Maricaulis maris: one gene and its partner. The protein of the gene in region 1 interacts with the protein of each later gene in a pairwise test. Links are inferred from orthologs where the notes say so. Each region holds a gene or a part of one and is shown in the gene's direction. Other genes may lie near its edges.

Region 1 (4,495 bases):
CCGGCATGGCCCCTATGACACGCTGCTCGCTGACGGGCCGGCGGAGGCCGCCGATGCCCTCGCCGCTGACCCCTCATGCTCGCTGGCGCTGATTGATGCCGCCGAGGCCGCACCCTTCCTTGCCCGGGCCGGGACGCTGAGCCTGACACCCCAGGCACTGGCCGTGATCGAGGGGCAGAACTACTCCAATGGCGACGAGATGGCACTGACGCTCTACCGCGCCGGCCCGGCCCCGACAGGACCGGGCGAGTGATTCCGGCCGAGCTGGTCACGGCGCTTCGTCGTCATCCCGGCAAGCTGGTCACCGCCATCGGCCTGATCGCCCTGTTCTCGCTGGGTGGGTTCGCCACCCTCTTCCTGCCCGAGGGCATGACCCGGCAGGCCCTCGACGGTCTCGCCGCGATCGGCCACCAGCCCTGGGCACCGCCGCTGGCCATCCTGGCCTTCCTGGTGCTGATCACCCTCGGTGCGCCGCAAGCCGTGCTGATCGCCGCCCTGGTCGCCGCCTTCGGCCCCTGGGCGGGTTTTGCCTATAGCTGGAGCGGCAAGGTTCTGGCCTGTGCGCTGGGTTTCCTGGTCGGTCGACGGGTCGGCTCCGGCTGGCTCGAGCGCAATGCCGGGCCGGACGCGGCCATCGTGATGGACGAGCTCGCCCGGCACGGCTTTTGGGCCAGTGCCGTCATCCGCCTGGTGCCGACCCTGCCATCGATCGTGATCAATATCGCGGCCGGTTGCACGCCGATCCGGTTTCGCGACTTCATCGCCGGCACGGCGCTCGGCAGCATCCCGAAAATGGCGCTGATCGCCTTCGCCAGTCATGCCGCCATACTGGGCCTCGAGGGCGGCGGCATCCGGGCCTGGATTGCGGTCGGTGGAGCGGTGCTTTTGCTGGTCCTGATTGCGGTCATCGGGCGTCGCTGGCTGAAGCGTCGAGCCACCCGGCATCCGATCCCCTGACTCACGCGTACGCGCGTGCACACGCGTGTGCGCGCGAGTGGTCACAGGCGCGCGAAAGCTGTACAACAAAACCATGACGGAACAAGCGAATCAGGAATACGGCGCGGAGTCGATCAAGGTCCTCAAGGGTCTCGATGCCGTGCGCAAGCGCCCGGGCATGTATATCGGTGATACCGATGACGGTTCGGGTCTTCATCACATGGTCTACGAAGTCGTCGACAACGCGATCGACGAGGCGCTCGCCGGCCATTGCTCGGAAGTCCTGGTGACGCTGCACGCCGACGGTTCGGCCTCGGTGCGGGATGACGGACGCGGCATCCCGACCGATATCCACCAGGGCGAGGGCGTATCCGCCGCGCAGGTCATCATGACCCAGCTGCACGCCGGCGGGAAGTTCGACCAGAATTCCTACAAGGTGTCCGGCGGCCTGCACGGCGTCGGCGTCTCGGTGGTGAATGCGCTGTCCGACTGGATGGACCTGACCATCTGGCGCAATGGCAAGGCGCACTACATGCGCTTCCGCCGCGGCGATGCCGAGGAAGACCTCAAGGTCATCGGCGATGCCGAGCCGGGACAGAAGGGCACGGAAGTGCGCTTCATGCCGTCCGAAGAAACCTTCACCATGACCGAGTTCAATCGCGAAACGCTGCAGCACCGTCTGCGCGAGCTCGCCTTCCTGAACTCCGGCGTCAAGATCACCCTGCGCGACGAGCGCGAGGCCGAGCTCTATTCCGACACCATGATGTATGAGGGCGGGGTCGCCGAATTCGTCTCCCACCTCGACCGCAACAAGACACCGATCTTCGTGCCGCCGGTCCTGATCCGGGGCGAGCGTGACGGGGTCTCGGTGGAAGCGGCGCTGGAGTGGAATGACAGCTATCACGAGAACGTCCTCTGCTTCACCAACAACATCCCGCAGCGCGATGGCGGTACGCACCTGGCCGGTTTCCGGGGCGCGCTGACCCGGATCATCAACACCTATGCGGCCTCCTCGGGCCTGGCCTCCAAGGCCAAGGTGTCAATCTCCGGCGATGATGCCCGTGAAGGCCTGACCTGTGTTCTCTCGGTCAAGGTTCCGGACCCGAAATTCTCCTCCCAGACCAAGGACAAGCTGGTGTCCTCGGAAGTTCGTCCCGCCGTCGAAGGCGCGGTCGGCGAGGCGCTGGCCGAATGGTTCGAGGAACACCCGACCGAAGCCAAGATGGTGGTCGCCAAGATCATCGAGGCCGCGGCCGCCCGCGAAGCGGCGCGCAAGGCGCGCGAGCTGACGCGGCGCAAGTCGGCGCTGGAAATCTCCTCCCTGCCCGGCAAGCTGGCGGACTGCCAGGAAAAGGATCCGGCCAAGTCCGAACTCTTCATCGTCGAGGGTGACTCCGCCGGCGGCTCTGCCAAGCAGGGACGCCACCGGGAAAACCAGGCCGTGCTGCCGCTGCGCGGCAAGATCCTCAATGTCGAGCGGGCGCGCTTCGACAAGATGCTCGGGTCGGACCAGGTCGGCACGCTGATCACCGCGCTCGGCACCGGCATCGGCCGCGACCAGATCAATTACGAGAAGCTGCGCTATCACAAGGTCATCATCATGACCGATGCTGATGTCGACGGCGCCCACATCCGCACGCTTCTGCTGACCTTCTTCTACCGGCAGATGCCGGAGCTGATCGAGCGCGGCTACCTCTACATCGCCCAGCCGCCCCTCTACAAAATCGCCAAGGGCCGGTCCGAGCGCTATGTGAAGGACCAGGCCGAGATGGATGCCTACCTCATCGAGGAAGGCGCCTCGGAGGCTCATCTGACGCTGGCCAATGGCGAGGTGATCACCGGTCAGGACCTGACCGCCCGTGTCGCCGCGGCCCGCCAGGTCAAGCTCTCGATCGATCGCATGACCGCCCGCGCGCCGGGCTTCGCGCTCGAAGCGGCGGCCCTCGCCGGTGCCCTGGTGCCCGAACCGGGCGCGGACGCCGTCACCGAGGCGGCCAACCGTCTCAATTCCTTTGCCGATGAGGGCGAGGACACCTGGGTTGGCGAGATCGATCCCGAGGATGGCCGCTTGGTCTTCTCGCGCGACGTCCGTGGTGTCACCGAAACCGTCGTGCTGGACCGCAATCTGCGCGCCAGCCCGGACGCCAAGCGCCTCAATGAGCGCGCCATGGCCGTGTCCGCCGATTATGAAGGCCCGGCCAGCTTCGTCCCGAAATCCGGCCCGGTCACCATCCACTCGCCGCGCGAGCTGGTCGACGCCGTCATCGTCTCCGGTGCCAAGGGCATGAAGATCCAGCGCTACAAGGGTCTCGGCGAAATGAACCCCGGCCAGCTCTGGGAAACCACGCTCGACCCGAATGCGCGCTCGCTTTTGCAGGTGTCTGTCAAGCACGCCGATACCGCCGACGAGCTCTTCTCCAAGCTGATGGGCGACGTCGTCGAACCCCGCCGCGACTTCATCCAGGAACACGCGCTCGAAGCGGAAGTCGACGCTTAAGGCGCCACCACTGACGGAAATGAAAACGCCCGCCTGATTATGGCGGGCGTTTTTGTGACCGGACGGGACCGGTCCGTCCGGTCACCCACGCTCCCTACGCGCTACCAAAAGGTTGACCCGCACTCGGGCAGACTGAAGTGGGTGGATTTCGCCGGATGGCGGGTCGCCATGCTGTTCCCTTGCGTGGTCTGCCGCCAGGTCGGAGCGGCCTGCCTCGTCGACACATGAGCCGGCGCAGGGCCTTGCCGCAACAGCCGAAAATGGCGGCAAACCGGTCTCCCCACACGCCTGACAATCCCTAGCGCCGCCTCATATCCGGTGCCGGGGATGCTGCTCAAACCTATTGCACAAATATTTGTACAAATGCATGTAGACCAAAGCAGCAGCGCAGGAGCGACCCTTGTCTGACATTCCCCATTTCGACGGCCGGGCGGCCTTTCTGCTGCGGACACAGAGGTTCATGGACCGCTTGACCGAGCAGCTCGATAGGGCGCTGGCGGCGCGCGGACTGTCGATCACGGTGCAACAGGCGGGCTGCGTCCAGGCGCTCTTCCACGCCGGGCCGGCCTCGCTGGCTCGGCTTGCCGCCGAACTGGGCATTTCCCATCAGCTGGTCTCGCACCGGATCAACGGCCTCGTCCGGCTGGGCCATGTCGAAACCTCGCCCGATCCGCAGGATGCCCGCAAGCGCGTCGTCTCGCTAACCGTGTCCGGACGCGACCAGGCCGAGTGTTTGCAACCATTTCTCGACGGCCTCGATGCCGCCTATGCCGACCTCTTCTCCGAGATTGGCGTCGATCTCAACACGGCGGTCGAAGCGGCCACCCAAGGCCTGTCAACGCGCCCGGTCCTCGACCGCATGTCCGGCGTGCTGGCCGCGCCCGTCTGATCGCAACCCAAGAAAGCGACAATCATGTCCCGCCTGAAACCCTATCTCAATGTCCTGATTGGGCTCGGCCTTGCCATCCTCGCACTCGTGGTCACAGGCGCGGCAGTGCGGCTGGGTGTCGTGCCGCTGATCGCCCTGACATTCGACCCTAGCGACGAGCATCTTTCCCTGAT
Region 2 (4,142 bases), 800 kb from region 1 along the record:
TCACCGGCTCGGTCCAGACCGCCCTGGCCGAGCTCGGCATGGACGCCCAGCAGGGCGTATCCTCGCCGGACTATCTCGCCCGGGTCATCGCCAATGCGGAAGAGTCCGCCGTGCTAAGCGTGACGGCCGTCTTCCACATGATCGACACCGATGGCGACGGCCGGGTGACGCGCGACGAGTTCCTGAATTACCGCGTGGAGTGATGGCGCTGACGGACCCGGCCGCGCTGCGGCCGGGTTTGTTCGGGGGGCAGTGTGGGGATGGGGTTTGACCGGGGTCGGGACATGCCCGTCCGGTTTGTATCCCCGTCCGGCTGCCTTTTCCGACAGGCCACGGACCAAAGCGACATGCCTTTCAGCGCGCCCACGCGCCTTCGTCTCCGCACGCTGTCGCGCCGGAGGTGGGACGGAGCGGGATGCCGGTGGACACCGGGGTGTCCGGTTGGCTGGTCTGCGGTGTCCGTGGTGTCCTCGGCATCCCGCCAAGCCTTCCTGAAAAAAAAACGTGGGAGATGTCCCGGGCTATCTCCACCCCGTTTCCAATGCGACCGGTCGATGAGGTCGGTCGTTTAGTGCCCCGCGACCTGGTCGCACGCCCTGCCGGAGCTTCGGGTTGTCAGCCCCGAGGCGCGGACAGGCTCCGCTCGTTTCCGGGCATAAGTGACTGGGCCCGTGCCTCCCGTCCCGAAAACCGAGGGCATTATCGCCCCGGGTGGAGAGAGTGCGGATAAGTTTTCTGATTTTTCCGTGTGCGCCGCACTTCCTCTCTCCCTTGGGAGAGGGCCCGGATGATGGGCAAGTCCCTGTATTTCAGATATAATCCCCCTAATCCGCTCCTTCGGGGCACCGTCTCCCACGGGAGAAGGACGGGCGCGGGAGCGTCGGATAAAGTGCCGAACAGGCAAACTCCCCCAACCGCCCCGGGCGTTTGCCCTTGCCCCCCGCGATTGTTAAGACTTGCTGACAGGAAAGCCGCCTGATTCACGTTTCGATTCGCGCCCGCGCGCGCGGGCTTCGGACGGGGCGGCAATTTTCGTGATGCGCCGTCCGGTCAGTCCGGTCGCAGCGCCAACACAAAAATGAAAAGAGGGCCGCCTTGAGCGATCACGACGACACGCCGACCACACCTGAAGACGGGCCTGAAAACGCAGGCGGTCAGCCGCCAGCCTTGCCGGACGGGGTCGGCAATATCGCCATCGAAGACGAGATGAAATCGTCCTATCTCGATTATGCGATGAGCGTGATTGTCAGCCGCGCCATTCCCGATGCGCGTGACGGGCTCAAGCCGGTCCACCGCCGCATCCTCTACACGATGCACGAGAACGGGCAGACCCACGAGAAGTCCTACCGCAAGTGCGCGACCGCCGTCGGTGACGTGATGGGCCGCTATCACCCGCACGGTGACCAGGCGGTCTATGACGCGCTGGTCCGCCTGGCCCAGGAATGGTCGATGCGGATGCCGCTGATCGACGGTCAGGGCAATTTCGGCTCGGTCGATGGCGATCCGCCCGCTGCCTATCGTTACACCGAAGCGCGGATGCAGAAGGTGGCGCAATCGCTGCTGGCCGATATCGACAAGGATACGGTCAACTTCATCGAGAACTATTCGGCCGAACGTCGCGAGCCGGTGGTTCTGCCAGCCCGCTTCCCGAACCTTCTGGTCAATGGGGCCGGCGGTATCGCGGTCGGCATGGCGACCAATATCCCGCCGCACAATCCGGGCGAGGTGATCAATGGGACGCTGGCGCTGCTGGAAAACCCGGACCTCACCGAAGGCGAGCTGCTAGAGTATATTCCGGGCCCGGATTTCCCGACCGGTGGCCTGATCCTCGGCCGCACCGGCGCCCGCAATGCGGTGCTGACGGGGCGTGGCTCGATCGTGATGCGGTCACGCACGACGATCGAGGAAGTCCGCAAGGATCGCATGGCGATCATCGTCCACGAGATCCCCTACCAGGTGAACAAGGCGTCGATGATCGAGAAGATCGCCGACCTGGTCCGCGAGAAGAAGATCGAGGGTATTGCCGACCTGCGCGACGAGAGTGACCGCAACGGCATGCGCGTCGTGATCGAGCTCAAGCGCGACGCCAATGCCGATGTCATTCTCAACCAGCTGTTCCGCTGGTCGCCGATGCAGACCAGCTTCGGGGCCAACATGCTGTCGCTGGTGGGTGGTCGTCCGCAATTGCTGGGCGCGCTGGATATCCTCAAGGAATTCCTGCGCTTCCGCGAGGAGGTCGTGGCCCGACGGGCCAAGTTCGAGCTCAACAAGGCGCGCGACCGGGCGCACGTGATCGTCGGCCTGGCCCTCGCGGTCGCCAATATCGACGAAGTCATTGCCCTGATCCGCCGCGCCCCCAACCCGGCAACGGCCCGCGAGCAGCTGATGGCGCGGGACTGGCCGGCTATGGATGTGGCGCCGCTGGTCGAGCTGGTCGCCGATCCGCGCTCGATGCTGCGTGACGACAACACGCTGCGGCTCACCGAGGAACAGGCCCGTGCCATCCTCGAGCTGCGCCTCAACCGCCTGACCGGTCTCGGCCGCGAGGAGCTGGGCAATGAGGCCAAGACGCTGGCTGACCAGATCGCCGATCTGCTCGACCTTCTGCGTTCGCGTCAGCGCGTGCTCGACATCATCCGCGACGAGCTGATCGAGGTCCGCGACAATTACGCGACGCCGCGGCGCTCGGAATTCGTCGATGCCGAGTTCGATTTCGAGGACGAGGACCTGATCCCGCGTGAGGAGATGGTGGTGACGGTGACGCATGGCGGCTACGCCAAGCGCACGGCCCTGTCCGACTACCGGGCCCAGCGTCGCGGCGGCAAGGGCCGCTCGGGCATGGCGACCAAGGACGAGGACTTCATCTCGACCCTGTTCGTGGCCTCGACCCATGCCCCGCTGCTGTTCTTCTCCAATCGCGGCATGGTCTACAAGACCAAGACCTGGCGGCTGCCGCTGGGCGCGCCCAATACGCGCGGCAAGGCGCTGGTCAATCTCCTGCCGCTCGAGCAGGGCGAGACCATCACCTCGATCATGGCCTTGCCCGAGGATGAGAGCACCTGGGCCGACATGAATGTCATGTTCGCGACCAATAAGGGCACCGTCCGCCGCAACAAGCTGTCCGACTTCGTTCAGGTCAATCGCAATGGCAAGATTGCGATGAAGCTCGAGGAAGAGGACGATCGCATCGTCAATGTTGTGCTCTGCACCGAAGCCGACGACGTCTTCCTGACCACGCACAAGGGCCGCGCGATCCGCTTCCCGGCGACCGATGTCCGCGTCTTTGCCGGGCGCAATTCGGTTGGTGTGCGCGGTATCCGTCTCGCCGAGGGCGATACGCTGATCTCGATGGCCATCCTGCGCCATATCGACGTCACCTCGCCGGAAGCCCGCACCTATATGAAGCACGCCACGGCGATGCGCCGGGCACTGGGCGATGAGGACGAGACCGTCGACGTCGTGGCCCATGACGGTGATGATGACGGGGATGATGAAGCCGCGCTGAGCACAGAGCGTCTGGCCGAGCTGGGCGCCGCCGAGGAATTCCTCCTCACGGTCGCTTCCGACGGCATGGGCAAGCGCTCCTCGGCCTATGACTTCCGGGTCATGGGACGCGGCAATAACGGCGTTGCCGCAACCGACATCAAGCGGGAAATCCCGCTCTCTGCCAGCTTCCCGGTCGAGGATGCCGACCAGATCATGGCGGTTACCGATGGCGGACAGCTGATCCGCTTCCCGGTCGATACCGTCCGCATCGCCAGCCGCTCCTCACGCGGTGTCCGCCTCATTCGCCTGGCCGAGGGCGAGAATGTGGTGGCCGTCGTGCGGATCCAGGATGCCGGTGATGATGCGGTAGATGATGCAGACGGTGAAGCGGGTGAAACCCATGTCGGTCCGGACGACGGGATCGCGCCGGAAGCCGGCGACAGCCCGACCGAATAGCGCCGGTCGCGAGGCGGGATGATTGATCTCGCCTCGCCCTTCTGCCAGACAGGAGCCGGGCACCGGGGGGTGCGACAGGGGCGCAAAGCCCGGGGAGAGAATGGCCATGAACCGTACCGCGCTCTATCCGGGCACGTTCGACCCGCTGACCAATGGTCATATCGACATTATCGGTCGGGCCGTGAAACTGGTCGATCATC

What was found. The genes of interacting proteins can lie anywhere in the genome.
Region 2: the proteins of gyrB (region 1) and gyrA interact in binary tests that used the Escherichia coli proteins (3 or more experiments, as listed by UniProt). The link is inferred for Maricaulis maris from one-to-one orthologs.

What each region holds. Positions count from the first base shown.
Region 1 is NZ_AP027270.1:8,473-12,967, forward strand. What follows is about bases 672-3,731. They hold gyrB (DNA topoisomerase (ATP-hydrolyzing) subunit B), read left to right. Parts: upstream 672-1,030; coding sequence 1,031-3,433; downstream 3,434-3,731. Other genes in these bases: AAA969_RS00045 (TVP38/TMEM64 family protein), read left to right, coding at 672-957. Also shown: AAA969_RS00040 (ArnT family glycosyltransferase), read left to right, coding at 1-253; more of AAA969_RS00045, read left to right, coding at 250-671; AAA969_RS00055 (MarR family winged helix-turn-helix transcriptional regulator), read left to right, coding at 3,834-4,322; AAA969_RS00060 (CPBP family intramembrane glutamic endopeptidase), read left to right, coding at 4,347-4,495. UniProt on the Escherichia coli protein: DNA gyrase negatively supercoils closed circular double-stranded DNA in an ATP-dependent manner to maintain chromosomes in an underwound state.
Region 2 is NZ_AP027270.1:807,765-811,906, forward strand. What follows is about bases 718-4,142. They hold gyrA (DNA gyrase subunit A), read left to right. Parts: upstream 718-1,095; coding sequence 1,096-3,942; downstream 3,943-4,142. Other genes in these bases: coaD (pantetheine-phosphate adenylyltransferase), read left to right, coding at 4,049-4,142. Outside these bases: AAA969_RS03625 (EF-hand domain-containing protein), read left to right, coding at 1-203. UniProt on the Escherichia coli protein: A type II topoisomerase that negatively supercoils closed circular double-stranded (ds) DNA in an ATP-dependent manner to maintain chromosomes in an underwound state.